4 regions of the Pseudomonas sp. MDT1-16 genome follow, and region 3 is predicted to be linked to each of the others. Evidence: predicted binding sites of a transcription regulator. Region 3 holds the regulator's gene; each other region holds the start of a gene.

Region 1 (3,621 bases), 2.6 Mb from region 3:
GCTAAAGCTGTGCAGTGCCTTTTCGATGCACTGCGCGGTTTTGCCGAAGGCTTGCACGGTGATTTCCGAGAACGGCCCGCCACCCTGATCCGCCGCCACAATCATGATGACCCGGCCGTTATTGACCAGTGAGCGTAGCAGCAGGTGTTCGCCGCCGAACTGCGAGCGCAGGCTGGCCGGTAACAGGGCGGAAAATTGTGCGTTGTTGGCCGGCGTCAGGCGTACCTGGGCCTGCTGCGAGAGAAGGCGTTGCAGCACGGTGCTCTGGCTGACGACGAAGTTCAGACCGGCCACTTCTTTTGGCAGCCCGGCCGTCTGGTGCACTCGCAGATTGGCGTGAGTGCGGTCGGCCATCAGGATCATCACCCGACGCATGCCGCACGCGACCAAAGCGTCCCGGGCAGAGGTGGTCAAGTGCATGGCATTGGTGAAGCGACTCGGCTCGACCAGCAACTCGGCACACTGTCTGCGCCATTTCGTCAGGTCTTCGGCAGTCGGCGCCGGGGCTGGCAGCAAGCCTGCGTGCACGCGGTTCATCCCCCACGGCCAGATCAGCGACACGGCCGGGTGCCAAAGGTCTGGCATGGCGTGATGGCGGGCGCTGTTGGCGGCCTGTTGGTGCAACTGCTGCTGCACTTCGTCCATTGGCATTTGCAGGTAAAGGCTGGTCAGGTATTGCCAGCGTTCACTGTGAGGGCTGTCCCAGGCGTGTTGTGCCGACAGCGCCAGACCGTTGGCCAGCAGCACCGTATTGGCCGGTTGATTGAGCCAGCGGCGCAGGGTCGGATCGTCATCGAGGCGGTTCTGCTGGCGCAGTGGATGATCACTGTCACGCGCGATGCGCAGCACTTTCACCAGCTCACGCTGCTCGTTGAGCAACAGCCGATAACCCTGCTGCACCCAGATCGGCAGGCGCCAGATGTCCACGAGCGCCAGACAGATTTCCAGCAGGCGTGCGCCGAACAATTGCTTCTCGACTTTGTGCGCCGACTCGCCTTTATGGATGACCCGCAGCTCCCATTCTTCGAGCAGCTGCGGATGGGTCAACGCCATCGGCCACAGCGGCGAGAGAAACAGCAGGCTGCCCCAGTGAATGTCCTGCCACAGCCGGGCCAGGCGACTGGCAAAAAAACCGTTGGCCTGTTGAGTCGCGTGCTGGCTGATCAGCTGCAACTGACGCAGGGCAACCGGGATATCGGACTGAGGTTCGGCGGGCAGGCGGGCGAGCAGCTCTTCGGTGCGCTTCAAACCGAGGCGATTGATTGCCACCTCAAGGTTTTCTGCGGGCTCGGTCATGCTGCCATGGGTGTGGCGGTTGGCTTCGCGAATCACGCTCAAGGCCAGCGCCGGGCTGTCCTGTATCAGTTCCGCGATATCGCGCAGGGAGCTGCGACTGTTGGCGATGGCCTTGCAGACACGGTCGTGACTGGCTTGCGGAACGGGCAGGCGCACGCCATCGAGAAGCTTGACCCAGCCTTCAAGAGTGGTCGGTTTTGGAGTTGGAACGTTCGTTTCGTTAGCCATGGTTGGACGCGATCATCGTCTGCATTACCTATGCCCGGATCGGGCCAAATTGGCTTTTCGCCTGAACTGGCTATAGTCTGGCGCAGTTTTGCCGATAAGTAGAAGAAGAGATTTTTTAACTTCCGAATATGACCTTGAACCCGACTCAGTAAGTGCTCTCCTACCTATGGCTAAATTAATCGGCATCATCGTCGTATTCGCGAGCGTGCTCGGCGGATACGTGCTCTCCCATGGCAAAATTGCCGCCCTTATTCAGCCTTTCGAGGTGTTGATTATCGGTGGCGCGGCCCTTGGCGCATTCCTCCAGGCCAACCCTAGTTACATGACCATGCACGTGCTCAAGAAATCCTTGAGCATGTTCAGTTCGCGTTTCAACCACACCTTCTATCTTGAAGTGCTTGGCCTGATTTACGAGATCCTCAACAAGAGCCGCCGCGAAGGCATGATGGCCATTGAAGGCGACATCGAAGATGCTGCCGCGAGCCCGATCTTCGCCAAGTACCCGACCGTGCTAAAAGACGAACGCATGACTGCGTTCATCTGCGATTACCTGCGCATTATGTCCTCCGGCAACATGGCTCCCCATGAGCTGGAAGGCCTGTTCGACATGGAACTCTATAGCCTCAAGGAAGACCTCGAGCATCCGTCTCACGCGGTGAACGGCATCGCCGACGCCATGCCCGGTTTCGGCATTGTCGCGGCGGTACTCGGTATCGTGGTGACCATGGCCTCCCTGGGCGAAGGCGACCAGAAATCCATCGGTCTGCACGTGGGTGCGGCACTTGTCGGTACCTTCTTCGGTATTCTCGCGGCGTACGGTTTCTTCGGTCCGCTGGCCCATTCCCTGGCCCACGATGCCAAGGAAGAGCTGAACGTCTACGAAGCCATCAAGGCCTCGCTGGTCGCTTCCGCTTCCGGCATGCCGCCATCGCTGGCGGTAGAGTTTGGCCGCAAGGTTCTGTACCCGGCGCACCGTCCTAGCTTTGCTGAGCTGGAACAAGCGGTTCGCGGTCGCTAGTGTCCTGTCTTGCAAATACGTTCCTTTTTGGCGAGTGGCTGTTGTTGCCAGACAAGGCGCCGCGACGAGTCATAGCCGGCTATGGCGAGGAGCGGCAACGCAGTATGGCGACAACAGACACCGCCAAAAAGGAACAGTATTTGTGAGACAGGGCACTTAGATCATGGAAAATAACCAGCCGATAATTATCAAGCGCGTCAAGCGCATCGCCGGCGGGCATCACGGGGGCGCCTGGAAAATCGCCTTCGCGGACTTCGCGACGGCGATGATGGCGTTCTTTCTGGTGCTGTGGCTGCTGTCCACCGCAACACCTGAGCAGAAGATCGCCATCGCCGGTTACTTCAAGGACCCGGTCGGTTTTTCCGAAAGCGGCACGCCGTACATCATCGACTTGGGCGGCACGCCGACCCTGGCGCCGGAAAACACCCTCAACCCCGAGGTGAAATCCCAGCCGCAGCCGGACAAGGTGACCATCGACGCCGAGCAGGTTGAAGGGATGGCCGAGCAGGTCGAGAAGGAACGTCTCGAGCTGTTGCTGCAAGAACTGCAGAACAAGGTCGAAGAGAACCCGCAACTCAAGAAATTCAAAGACCAGATTCTGTTTGAGATCACGCCGGACGGTTTGCGCATCCAGATCGTGGACGCTGAAAACCGGCCGATGTTCGACTCTGGCAGTGCCCGTCTGAAGCCGTACTTCGAAGACATCCTGCTGGCCATGGCCGACACCATCAAAGCGGTGCCGAACAAGATCAGCATCAGCGGCCACACCGATGCCAAACCGTACACGGGCACCGGTGACTTTGGTAACTGGGAGCTCTCGGCCAACCGTGCCAACGCTGCACGTCGTGCGCTGATCGCCGGCAGCTATCCGGATGCGCAGGTGGCACGCGTCGTCGGTTATGCCTCGTCGGCGTTGTTCGATCGCGAGAACCCGTTCAACCCGGTCAATCGCCGTATCGACATCGTGGTGCTGACCAAGAAAGCCCAGCGGGCCATCGAAGGTTCGCAAGGTGCAGAACCGGTTCCAGAGCCGACGCAAGGGCAGGGTGGCCCAGGCGAAGTGCCCGCCACGCCAGCCG
Region 2 (3,621 bases), 2.0 Mb from region 3:
TCTGGTTTTTCTGCGGGACATCTGGCCAAGCACCCAAGAGATCGCCGACGCGGTGAACCAGGTCAACACCGCGATGTTCCACAAGGAATACGCCGAAGTGTTTGCCGGCGACGAGCAGTGGCAGGCGATTGAAGTGCCGCAAGCGGCGACCTATGTCTGGCAAGACGATTCGACTTACATCCAGCACCCGCCATTTTTCAATGACATCGGTGGCCCGGCGCCGGTGGTCAAAGACGTCGTCGGTGCAAAGGTCCTCGCGCTGCTCGGCGACTCGGTGACGACCGACCACATCTCCCCGGCCGGTAACATCAAGGCTGACAGCCCGGCGGGCCATTACCTGCGCGAGAAAGGCGTAGAACCGCGGGACTTCAACTCCTACGGCTCGCGTCGCGGCAATCATGAAGTGATGATGCGCGGCACCTTTGCCAACATCCGCATCCGTAACGAGATGCTCGGCGGCGAAGAAGGCGGCAATACGATCTACATGCCCACCGGGGAGAAAATACCGATCTACGACGCGGCCATGCTTTATCAAGCCTCAGGCACGCCGCTGGTGGTGATTGCCGGGCAAGAATACGGCACCGGTTCGAGCCGCGACTGGGCGGCCAAGGGCACCAATCTGCTGGGTGTGAAAGCGGTCATTGCCGAAAGTTTCGAACGGATTCACCGTTCCAATCTGGTGGGCATGGGCGTGTTGCCCTTGCAGTTCAAGCTGGATCAAAACCGCAAGAGCCTGAACCTGACCGGCAAGGAGACGCTGGATATTCTGGGTTTGACAGGCGTCGAGCTGACACCGCGGATGAACCTGACGCTGGTGATCACCCGTGAAGACGGCAGCCGCGAGAAAATCGAGGTGCTGTGCCGGATCGATACCCTTAACGAGGTGGAGTACTTCAAATCAGGGGGGATTTTGCATTACGTGTTGCGGCAGTTGATTGCCTCGTAACAGCCTGCTGACACAGACACCGCCTTCGGGCGGTGTTTTTGTTTGTGTGCTGCTTATAATCGCCCCCCTCGCAACATCCACTGATCTGCGGCCGACTCGGCTGGTGGGCCGGGATCACTGTCGTGCTGGGTTGGCGGCCGCCATCGCCACCCATTTCGGCTCGAACTTGCTGCACTTCGGCCTGTTCACCTATCCGATGCTCGCCGGCTGACGCAATGGCCGTTTTGCGACGCAATGCTGATTACTGAAAAAAAATTTCAACTAATTCCTGACAGCGCCGACAACCAGTCAAAGCCTTGCGGATTGAAACTGCCATGCGTAACAACCAACCCAATACACAACGCGAACGGACCTTCCCGGCTCAGCAACGGTTGATTTCCACCACCGATGCCAAAGGCGTGATCACCTACTGCAACGATGCGTTCGTCGAGATCAGCGGGTTTTCTCGTGAAGAGCTGATCCGTGCGCCGCATAACCTGGTCCGTCACCCTGACGTTCCGGCCGCGGTGTTCGCGCACATGTGGGGCACACTGAAACAAGGCTTGCCATGGATGGGCATCGTCAAGAATCGCTGCAAAACCGGTGATCACTACTGGGTTAACGCCTACGTCACACCGGTTTTCGACGGCAACCAGGTGGTCGGTTACGAGTCGGTGCGAATCAAACCCACCGCCGAACAGATCCAGCGTGCCGAAGCACTCTACCAACGCATCAACCAGGGCAAGTCGGCGATTCCTTCAACAGACAAATGGCTGCCGGTGCTGCAGGACTGGCTGCCGTTCATTCTGGTCAGCCAACTGAGCTTCATGATCGGTGCGTCGCTCAACTCCCAATGGGGTTTTGCGTTGGCCGCCGGTCTCTCTGTGCCATTGGGCTTGCTGGGTTTGAGCTGGCAACAGCGCGGCCTCAAGCGTCTGCTGCAACTGGCCGGACAGACGACCTCCGACCCGCTGATCGCGCAGATGTACACCGACAGCCGTGGCGCTCAAGCACGTCTGGAGATGTCGATCCTCAGCCAGGAAGCCCGCCTGAAAACCTGCCTGACCCGTCTGCAGGACACCGCCGAGCACCTGACCGAGCAAGCGAAACAGTCCGACACCCTGGCGCACAAAAGCTCCACCGGCCTGGAACGCCAGCGCGTCGAAACCGAGCAAGTGGCCACCGCCGTCAACCAGATGGCGGCTACCACTCAAGAAGTCGCCAGCCACGTGCAACGCACTGCCGACGCCACCCAGGAAGCCAATCGCCTCACCGGTCGCGGCCGCGACATCGCCGGGGAAACTCGCGAAGCCATCCAGCGTCTGTCGGTGGTGGTCGGTGAAACCGGTATGACCGTGAACCAACTGGCCAAGGACAGCGACGAAATCGGTGGCGTGGTCGATGTGATCAAAGGCATCGCCGACCAGACCAACCTGCTGGCCTTGAACGCCGCCATCGAAGCGGCCCGTGCCGGCGAGATGGGGCGTGGGTTTGCGGTGGTTGCCGACGAAGTCCGTCAACTGGCGCAACGCACCAGCGAATCCACCGGGCAGATCCACGCGCTGATCGCCAAGCTCCAGCAAACCGCCAGCACCGCGGTGCAAACCATGGAAGCCGGGCATCGCCAGGCCGAAGAAGGTGTGGCGCGGGTACTGGAAGCGGACCAGGCACTGGTGGGGATCAGCGAAGCGGTGGCCAACATCACCGACATGACTACCCAGATTGCCGCCGCAACCGAAGAGCAAAGCGCTGTCGCCGAAGAAATCAGCCGCAACATCAGCAACATCTCGCAACTGGCGGATCAGACGTCGGAACAGGCTCAACACTCGGCGTTGTTGAGTGAAGAGCTGACGAAGACGGCGAATACTCAGTATTCGTTGGTGGAGCGGTTTAACCGCTGATCGTCCTGATCGTTCCCACGCAGAGCGTGGGAACGATCGCTTAACCAAGGAAATCAGCTACCTTTTGCGCCGCAGCTTCCAAATGCTGCTCATGCGTAAACCCCGAAGCCTTCAACGGCTTCAAGTCATGATCCCCCGCCACCAGCCAGAACACCTCGATACTCGGTGCCAACGTATAAGCCTCGACGGCCTCACGATTCCCCAGCGCATCCCGCTCACCCTGCACTATCAACGTCGGTGTCTTGAGCGCGGCCAGATGCTCGACCCGAGGTTTCTCCGGTTTGCCCACCGCATAAAACGGATAACCCAGACACACCAACCCATCCACCCCTAACTCATCGGCCAGTAAACTCGCCATCCGCCCGCCCATGGACTTGCCGCCAATGGCCAGACGTCCAGCGACATGGCGTCGCACCACGGCATACACCTCACGCCAGCACTCCAGCAACTTTGGCGCAGGGTTCGGTGGACGTTTTCCACCATCGATGCGCCGTTGTGCCATGTAGGGAAACTCGAAGCGCAGCACATTGACGCCTTGAGCAGCAAGGCGCGCAGCCACGTCGTTCATCCAGCCACTGTCCATCGGTGCACCGGCACCGTGAGCCAGAATCAGCGTCGTCGATGACGGCGCCGAGGCGGCGTCCCACAGCCAGCCATGTTCCGCCACACACTGCGCCCATTGACCCCCGTCAATACTGGCCTTGTGCTCTTTGTCCATGCTTGCCTCGCTTTTAGTCTGCCTATAACTCCAGGCGAAGGGAGCGTCTGCCTTGCGCAAACGCCTTTCACTTCGGC
Region 3 (3,621 bases):
GCAAACGCGTGGTGCTGATCGATACCGCGGGCCTCCAGGCCAGCGATCCGGCACTGCGCATGCAGCTCGAAAGCCTGGCCGGTCGTGGGATCAAATCGAAAAATTATCTGGTGTTGGCAACCACCAGCCAGAAACAGGTTCTAACGGCCGCTTATCACAGTTACAAGCGTTGTGGGCTCGCTGGCTGCATCCTGACTAAACTGGATGAAACGGCAAGTCTGGGCGAGGTGTTGAGCCTGGCCATCAGTCATGAATTGCCGGTGGCCTACCTGACCGATGGCCCGCGGATTCCGGATGATTTGCATCTGCCGCGTCGTCATCAGTTGGTCAGTCGCGCCGTCAGCGTGCAAATGCAAGAAGAACCCAGCGAAGAAGCCATGGCTGACATGTTCGCTGATATTTACCACAGCCCGACCAAGCAGGTCGGCTGAGGTATTAATGAACTGTTTTTGTACCTACATCGATGGTCTGCCATGCATTGTTCATTTTGTGAACGCGCAGCCAGTAATGTGGCCTCCGTCTAAGTAAGACAAGGTAAAGAAAATTCATGGGCAGCATGCATCCCGTACAGGTGATCGCGGTGACCGGCGGCAAAGGTGGCGTCGGGAAAACTAACGTGTCAGTGAACTTGTCCCTGGCTCTAGCTGAACTCGGCCGGCGCGTCATGCTGCTGGACGCCGATCTGGGGCTGGCGAACGTCGACGTCCTGCTGGGACTGACACCCAAACGTACGTTGGCCGACGTGATCGAAGGCCGCTGCGAGCTGCGCGACGTATTGTTGCAAGGCCCTGGCGGCATCCGCATCGTCCCGGCCGCGTCCGGTACACAGAGCATGGTTCATCTGAGCCCGGCCCAACACGCCGGCCTGATCCAGGCGTTCAGCGATATCGGCGACAACCTCGACGTATTGGTGATCGACACCGCTGCGGGCATTGGTGAGTCGGTAGTCAGTTTCGTTCGCGCAGCGCAAGAAGTCTTGCTGGTGGTCTGTGACGAGCCGACCTCGATCACTGATGCCTACGCACTGATCAAACTGCTAAACCGCGATTACGGCATGAACCGTTTCCGCGTCCTGGCCAACATGGCCCAGAGCCCGCAGGAAGGTCGCAACCTGTTCGCCAAGTTGACCAAGGTCACGGATCGCTTCCTCGACGTCGCCTTACAATACGTCGGCGCGGTGCCTTACGACGAAAGCGTGCGCAAGGCCGTGCAGAAGCAGCGCGCCGTCTATGAAGCCTTCCCGCGTTCCAAGTGCTCCCTGGCGTTCAAGGCCATTGCACAGAAGGTCGATACCTGGCCGTTGCCTGCCAACCCGCGTGGGCACCTGGAGTTTTTCGTCGAGCGCCTCGTGCAACAAACGGCAGGACCGGTGCTATGACAGCCAGCGGCTACAACCTCTACAAGAAGTCGGCACGTGACGCGCAGTACGAGCTGATCGAGCGTTACGCGCCACTGGTTAAACGCATTGCCTACCACTTGCTGGCGCGTCTGCCGGCCAGTGTCCAGGTCGAAGACCTGATCCAGGCCGGGATGATCGGCCTGCTTGAAGTGTCGACCAAATACGACGCCAGCAAAGGCGCGAGCTTCGAGACGTACGCGGGCATTCGAATCCGCGGCGCGATGCTCGATGAAGTGCGCAAGGGGGACTGGGCGCCACGTTCGGTCCACCGCAATACCCGGATGGTCAGCGACGCCATTCGCTCGATTGAAGCTAAAACCGGTCGTGACGCTAAAGATCACGAGGTTGCGGCCGAACTCCAATTGAGTCTCGACGATTATTACGGGATTTTGAACGACACCCTGGGCAGCCGGTTATTCAGTTTCGACGATCTGTTGCAGGACGGCGAACACGAAGGGTTGCACGAGGATGGCGCCAGTGCTCATCTCGAACCGTCGCGCGATCTGGAAGATGAACGCTTCCAGATGGCACTGGCGGACGCGATTGCCAATTTGCCGGAGCGTGAGCGACTGGTGTTGGCGCTGTACTACGACGAAGAGTTGAATCTCAAGGAAATCGGTGAGGTCCTGGGGGTCAGCGAGTCTCGGGTCAGCCAGTTACACAGCCAGTGCGCGGCCCGTTTGCGGGGGCGTTTGGGGGAGTGGCGAGCGCGCTGAAGGCAGTGTGGGGACACTGCGAACGTGGCTGGTGGGGTGTTGAACCGCACGAGTCCCGATCTGTTGTGCTCCAGACAGTCATTGAGTGCTTTGCCGGATTGATTGAAATGGCGTGTCCAGGTGCTGGGCGCGTTTAAGACTGCTTGGAGGTCGAATTGAACAAGAACATGAAAATCCTCATCGTTGATGACTTCTCAACGATGCGGCGGATCATAAAAAACCTGTTGCGTGACCTTGGGTTCACCAACACGGTCGAGGCCGATGATGGCACCACTGCCATTCCGGTCCTCAACAGCGGGAGCATCGACTTTCTGGTAACGGACTGGAACATGCCCGGCATGACCGGTATCGATCTGCTGCGCCACGTGCGCGCCGATGAAAAGCTCAAGCACCTGCCGGTGCTGATGGTGACCGCTGAGGCCAAGCGCGAGCAGATCATCGAGGCAGCCCAGGCCGGTGTTAACGGCTATGTGGTCAAACCCTTTACGGCCCAGGCGTTGAAAGAAAAAATCGAAAAGATTTTCGAACGCATCGGTTAAGAAACTGCGCCACGGGGGAGCTATGGAGCATAACGAATCTTCACAGGGCGATTTCGAGTCGACCCTGAAAAAACACGCTGTCGAACTGGTCGAAAGCCTTGAAAAAGGCAGGTTCGGCGACGCCGTGCAACTGATCCATGAGCTCAACCAGACCCGTGACCGCGGCCTGTACCAGGAAGTGGGCAAGCTCACTCGCGAGCTGCATAGCGCGATCGTCAATTTCCAGATTGACCCGAACATGCCGCAAGCCGAGGAAGTGTCGCAGATCACGGACGCCACCGAGCGTCTGGGCTATGTGGTCAAGCTGACCGAGGCCGCGGCCAACCGCACCATGGACCTGGTGGAGAACGCCACGCCGCTGGTCAACGGCCTGAGCGATGAAGCCCAGGCCTTGAGCACCGACTGGGGACGGTTCATGCGTCGGGAAGTCGGGGCTGAAGAGTTCCGCGAACTGGCCCGGCGAGTCGACGGTTTCCTGACCCGCAGCAGCGAAGACAATCGCGTGGTGTCGAGCAACCTCAACGACATTCTGCTCGCTCAGGATTACCAGGACCTCACCGGTCAGGTGATCAAGCGTGTGACCCAATTGGTCACCGAAGTTGAAAGCAACCTGCTCAAGCTCGTACTTATGGCCAGTCAGGTGGACCGCTTTGCGGGCATCGAACATGACCGTGAAGCGATGCTGGCTGAAAAAGATCCGCAAAAACATCTCTCTCAGGGTGAAGGTCCGCAGATTCATGCCGATAAAAGAGAAGACGTTGTGTCCGGTCAGGACGATGTAGACGATTTGCTTTCCAGCCTTGGATTCTAGGAGCACCCCTACACATGAGCTTCGGCGCCGATGAAGAGATCCTTCAGGATTTCCTGGTTGAGGCCGGCGAGATTCTAGAGCAACTGTCCGAACAGCTGGTCGAGCTTGAAAGCCGACCCGATGATGCGGACTTGCTCAATGCAATTTTTCGCGGTT
Region 4 (3,621 bases), 1.3 Mb from region 3:
ACTGCTCACTCAATTCCTTCAGGTGAACGCTGGCCACGCTCGACTGTTCGGCCGCCAGCGCCGTGCTGTGGGACAAACCGGCTGCCTGGGTGACGTTCTGGTTGATGTCCTCGACCACATGCGCCTGTTGCAAGGTCGCGCTGGCGATGGAGGCGTTCAGCCCGTTGAGGTTGCGCAACGCCTGGCCAATGGCATTCAGGCTTGCACCGGCCAGACCGGCCTGCTCGATGGTCAACTGCGATGCACGGCTGCTGTCGCCGATCACTTTGACCGCCGCTTCGGAATGACTTTGCAGGCGCTCGATCATCGACTGGATCTCCGCTGTGGATTTCTGGGTGCGCTGGGCCAGCAGTCGCACTTCATCGGCCACCACCGCAAAACCGCGACCTTGCTCGCCAGCCCGGGCGGCTTCGATGGCCGCGTTGAGGGCCAGCAGGTTGGTTTGCTCGGCGATGGAGCGGATCACTTCGAGGACGCTGCCAATCTGCGTGCTTTCGGCGGCCAGGGTACGAATCACTTCCACCGCCTGATCGATGGTGGACGACAATTTGTCGATCTGTTGCAGGCTGCCATCGATATTGACCTGACCTTGCTGCGCCTGAGACTCGGCATCGCGCATTTCGCTGGCGGCGTGCTCGGCGTTTTTCGCAACATCGTGCACGCCATACGTCACTTCATTGATGGCAGTGGCCACCAGTTCCATTTGCTGGGACTGTTGCTGGCTGCGTTGCTGGGCCTGGGCAGCGTCGTTGCCCAGTTCGCTGGACGACTGGCCCAGGGCACTGGCGGACACTTGCAGTTCTTTGATCACCAGTCGCAGCTTGGCGGTGAAGGCGTTGAAGTGCCGTGCCAGTTGCGTGACTTCATCCTGGCCATGGGTGTCGAGGCTGCGGGTCAGGTCGCTCTCGCCGCTGGCGATGTTAGCCATGGCGTTCACGGTTTCCTGCAGTGGACGCACGATGCTGCGGGCAATCAGGATCACCAGCAGCGCCATGATCAGGGCAATCACCAGCCCCACGAACGAGGCCTTCCAGACCTGGGCATAGAATTCGGCCTGCATGTCATCGATGTACACGCCCGAACCGATCACCCAACCCCAAGGCTCGAACAGTTTGACGTAGGACGTTTTTTCTACCGGCGCACTGGCCCCCGGTTTAGGCCAGCGATAGTCGATCGTGCCGGCACCCTTGCTCTTGGCGACGGCGACCATTTCGTTAAACAAGGCAAAACCATCCGGGTCGCGGATTGCCGAGAGGTTCTGGCCATCGAGCTTCGGGTTGGCCGGGTGCATGATCATCACCGGCGTCAGGTCATTGATCCAGAAGTAGTCATTCTGGTCATAGCGCAGACCGCGAACGGCTGTCAGTGCCTGCTTCTGCGCAGCATCGCGGGTGAGCGTGCCGGCGGTTTCGAGGTCGTGGTAATAGGTCAGAATGCCACTGGCGGTTTGCACCACATGCTGGGTTTTCTGAGCCTTGGCGTGGTACAGGTCATCGTGAATCTGCTTGAGCATCAAAACGCCCAACGTCATTAGCATCATCACGGCCACGATCAAGATGAGCCACAAACGTCGGCTGATCGACATACTGCGCAAGCTGTTCATAACGCTGCCACTCCGGTTTTTTTCTTGTAATAAATGATCGCCAGCATCCAACCACACTTTGCCTATCGGTCATATCCGACCCAAGTCCAATAACGCGGCAGCGTTAATCAGACTTGTCTGATAGGATTTCGGCCCCGCACGGAAAAACCTGAATCCAAGTTGATTTTTCACGGAATTTTTACGGTTTTGTCTGGATCCTGCGCGCGCGGCACTTCAGCTACGCTGATCGCAGTTAACGCTCTGACACCTATTAACGGGGCATGCTTTTGCGCATCGCCTTTGGGGGATTGATGGATCTTTGGACCGCCTTGCAGGCATTGATTTTAGGCGTTGTAGAAGGGCTGACGGAGTTTTTGCCCATTTCCAGTACCGGTCACCAAATCATCGTGGCGGACTTGCTCAACTTCGGTGGCGAGAGGGCCATTGCGTTCAACATCATTATTCAGCTGGGGGCGATTCTGGCGGTGGTGTGGGAGTTTCGCCGCAAGATATTCGATGTGGTTATCGGTTTGCCGACGCAGCCGAGCGCTCGACGCTTTACCGCGAACCTGCTGATCGCCTTCCTGCCAGCCGTGGTATTGGGGGTGATTTTCGCTGATCTGATCCACGAGTATCTGTTCAACCCGATCACCGTGGCCACGGCGTTGGTCGTGGGCGGTATCGTCATGCTGTGGGCTGAGAAGCGTCAGCATGAAGTGCATGCCCACACCGTCGACGAAATCACCTGGAAAGACGCGCTGAAAGTTGGTTTTGCCCAGTGCCTGGCAATGATTCCCGGGACCTCGCGCTCCGGCTCGACGATCATTGGCGGTTTGCTGTTCGGCTTGTCGCGCAAGACCGCCACCGAGTTTTCTTTCTTCCTGGCGATGCCGACCATGGTCGGCGCGGCGGTGTACTCAGGCTACAAGTATCGCGACCTGTTCGTTCCGGCTGATTTTCCGGTGTTCGCGATCGGTTTCGTGACGGCGTTCATCTTCGCGATGATTGCCGTCAGAGCCTTGCTCGTGTTCATCGGCAGCCACAGCTATGCGGCGTTTGCCTGGTATCGCATCGCGTTCGGCCTGGTCATCCTGGCCACCTGGCAGTTCGGCTGGATCGACTGGACCGCGGTTAAGCCATGAATGATGGCAGCTCGCGCAACAAGCCCGGACGCAAGCCTGGAGGAGAGATCCAGCAACCACGGCTGAAACTGCTGGTGTTCGCGGTGCTGTGCGCGCTGCCGCTGTTCGGCGCGATGTCGTTGTGGCTGCGCGGGGTTTCGGTAATTCCCCTGGCGGCGTACGGGATCGTCAGCGTGCTGGCGTTCTTTCTGTACTGGAGCGACAAGCGCAAGGCGCGTGCCGACCATTGGCGCACGCCGGAAAACGTGCTGCATGCGGTGGAACTCGCCGGCGGCTGGCCGGGCGCCTTGCTGGCACAGCAGCTGTTTCGGCACAAGACGCGCAAAGTGTCGTTTCAGCTGATCTTCTGGGTGATCGTGCTGCTGCACCAAGTGTTCTGGATCGATCAATTGTTCATGGGGGCCAATCTGCTGGCGCTGTTTTAAAGCAGCAGTCCGACCTGGGTACGCTTGGGCAACTTGCTCACCACCAATTGATGGGAACGCTGCAACAAGCCTTGCAGCTCTTCAGGGCCCAACGGGTAGGGCGTTTCCATGATGATCCACTGAGCTCGCGCCAGATACGGCGCCGGGCGGATTCCCGGGCGGTCGCAATGACCGAGAAACACGTCCTTGTCGACCTTGAAGGCCAGGGAGTCGCCCCGCAGATTCTGCAAGGCGAACATCTTGTTCCCCGCAATCGAAAACACCCGCACGCCACCCCACTTGTAATCTTCCCGCGCACCCGGCAGTGCGAGACAGAATTGCACGACGTCCTCTTCGCTCATACGTCCAGCCTTCATATCAGTTGGTCCCCACAGGCATTGAATGATTCGATCAAATGGTCGAGCCAGGCGCGTACGGCCGGCATCACCCCGCGCCGATGAGGGTAGACCGCTTGCAGCCAGCCGCCAGGCAA

The links. Region 3 encodes FliA, which starts transcription of late flagellar genes. Its sites were predicted from a motif close to CTAAAGTTTNNNNNNNNNNNGCCGNTAA; they were not measured.
Region 1: the regulator FliA is predicted to act here: its motif matches at 1,595-1,622, upstream of motA (flagellar motor stator protein MotA).
Region 2: the regulator FliA is predicted to act here: its motif matches at 1,203-1,230, upstream of ACYZT3_RS10735 (methyl-accepting chemotaxis protein).
Region 4: the regulator FliA is predicted to act here: its motif matches at 1,729-1,756, upstream of ACYZT3_RS14260 (methyl-accepting chemotaxis protein).

The regions. Positions count from the first base shown of each region.
Region 1 is NZ_CM142717.1:801,180-804,800, forward strand. It holds gene ACYZT3_RS03575 (HDOD domain-containing protein) at 1-1,524, opposite strand, end outside; gene motA (flagellar motor stator protein MotA) at 1,691-2,542, shown strand; gene motB (flagellar motor protein MotB) at 2,706-3,621, shown strand, end outside.
Region 2 is NZ_CM142717.1:2,397,052-2,400,672, reverse strand. It holds gene acnA (aconitate hydratase AcnA) at 1-946, shown strand, start outside; partial or broken gene ACYZT3_RS10740 (CPBP family intramembrane glutamate endopeptidase) at 1,074-1,157, shown strand; gene ACYZT3_RS10735 (methyl-accepting chemotaxis protein) at 1,261-2,826, shown strand; gene ACYZT3_RS10730 (alpha/beta family hydrolase) at 2,867-3,544, opposite strand.
Region 3 is NZ_CM142717.1:4,424,658-4,428,278, reverse strand. It holds gene flhF (flagellar biosynthesis protein FlhF) at 1-431, shown strand, start outside; gene fleN (flagellar synthesis regulator FleN) at 548-1,378, shown strand; gene fliA (RNA polymerase sigma factor FliA) at 1,375-2,115, shown strand; gene ACYZT3_RS20305 (chemotaxis response regulator CheY) at 2,283-2,654, shown strand; gene ACYZT3_RS20300 (protein phosphatase CheZ) at 2,677-3,465, shown strand; gene ACYZT3_RS20295 (chemotaxis protein CheA) at 3,480-3,621, shown strand, end outside.
Region 4 is NZ_CM142717.1:3,131,724-3,135,344, forward strand. It holds gene ACYZT3_RS14260 (methyl-accepting chemotaxis protein) at 1-1,603, opposite strand, end outside; gene ACYZT3_RS14265 (undecaprenyl-diphosphate phosphatase) at 1,894-2,724, shown strand; gene ACYZT3_RS14270 (DUF1294 domain-containing protein) at 2,721-3,149, shown strand; gene ACYZT3_RS14275 (MmcQ/YjbR family DNA-binding protein) at 3,146-3,505, opposite strand; gene ACYZT3_RS14280 (LysR substrate-binding domain-containing protein) at 3,502-3,621, opposite strand, start outside.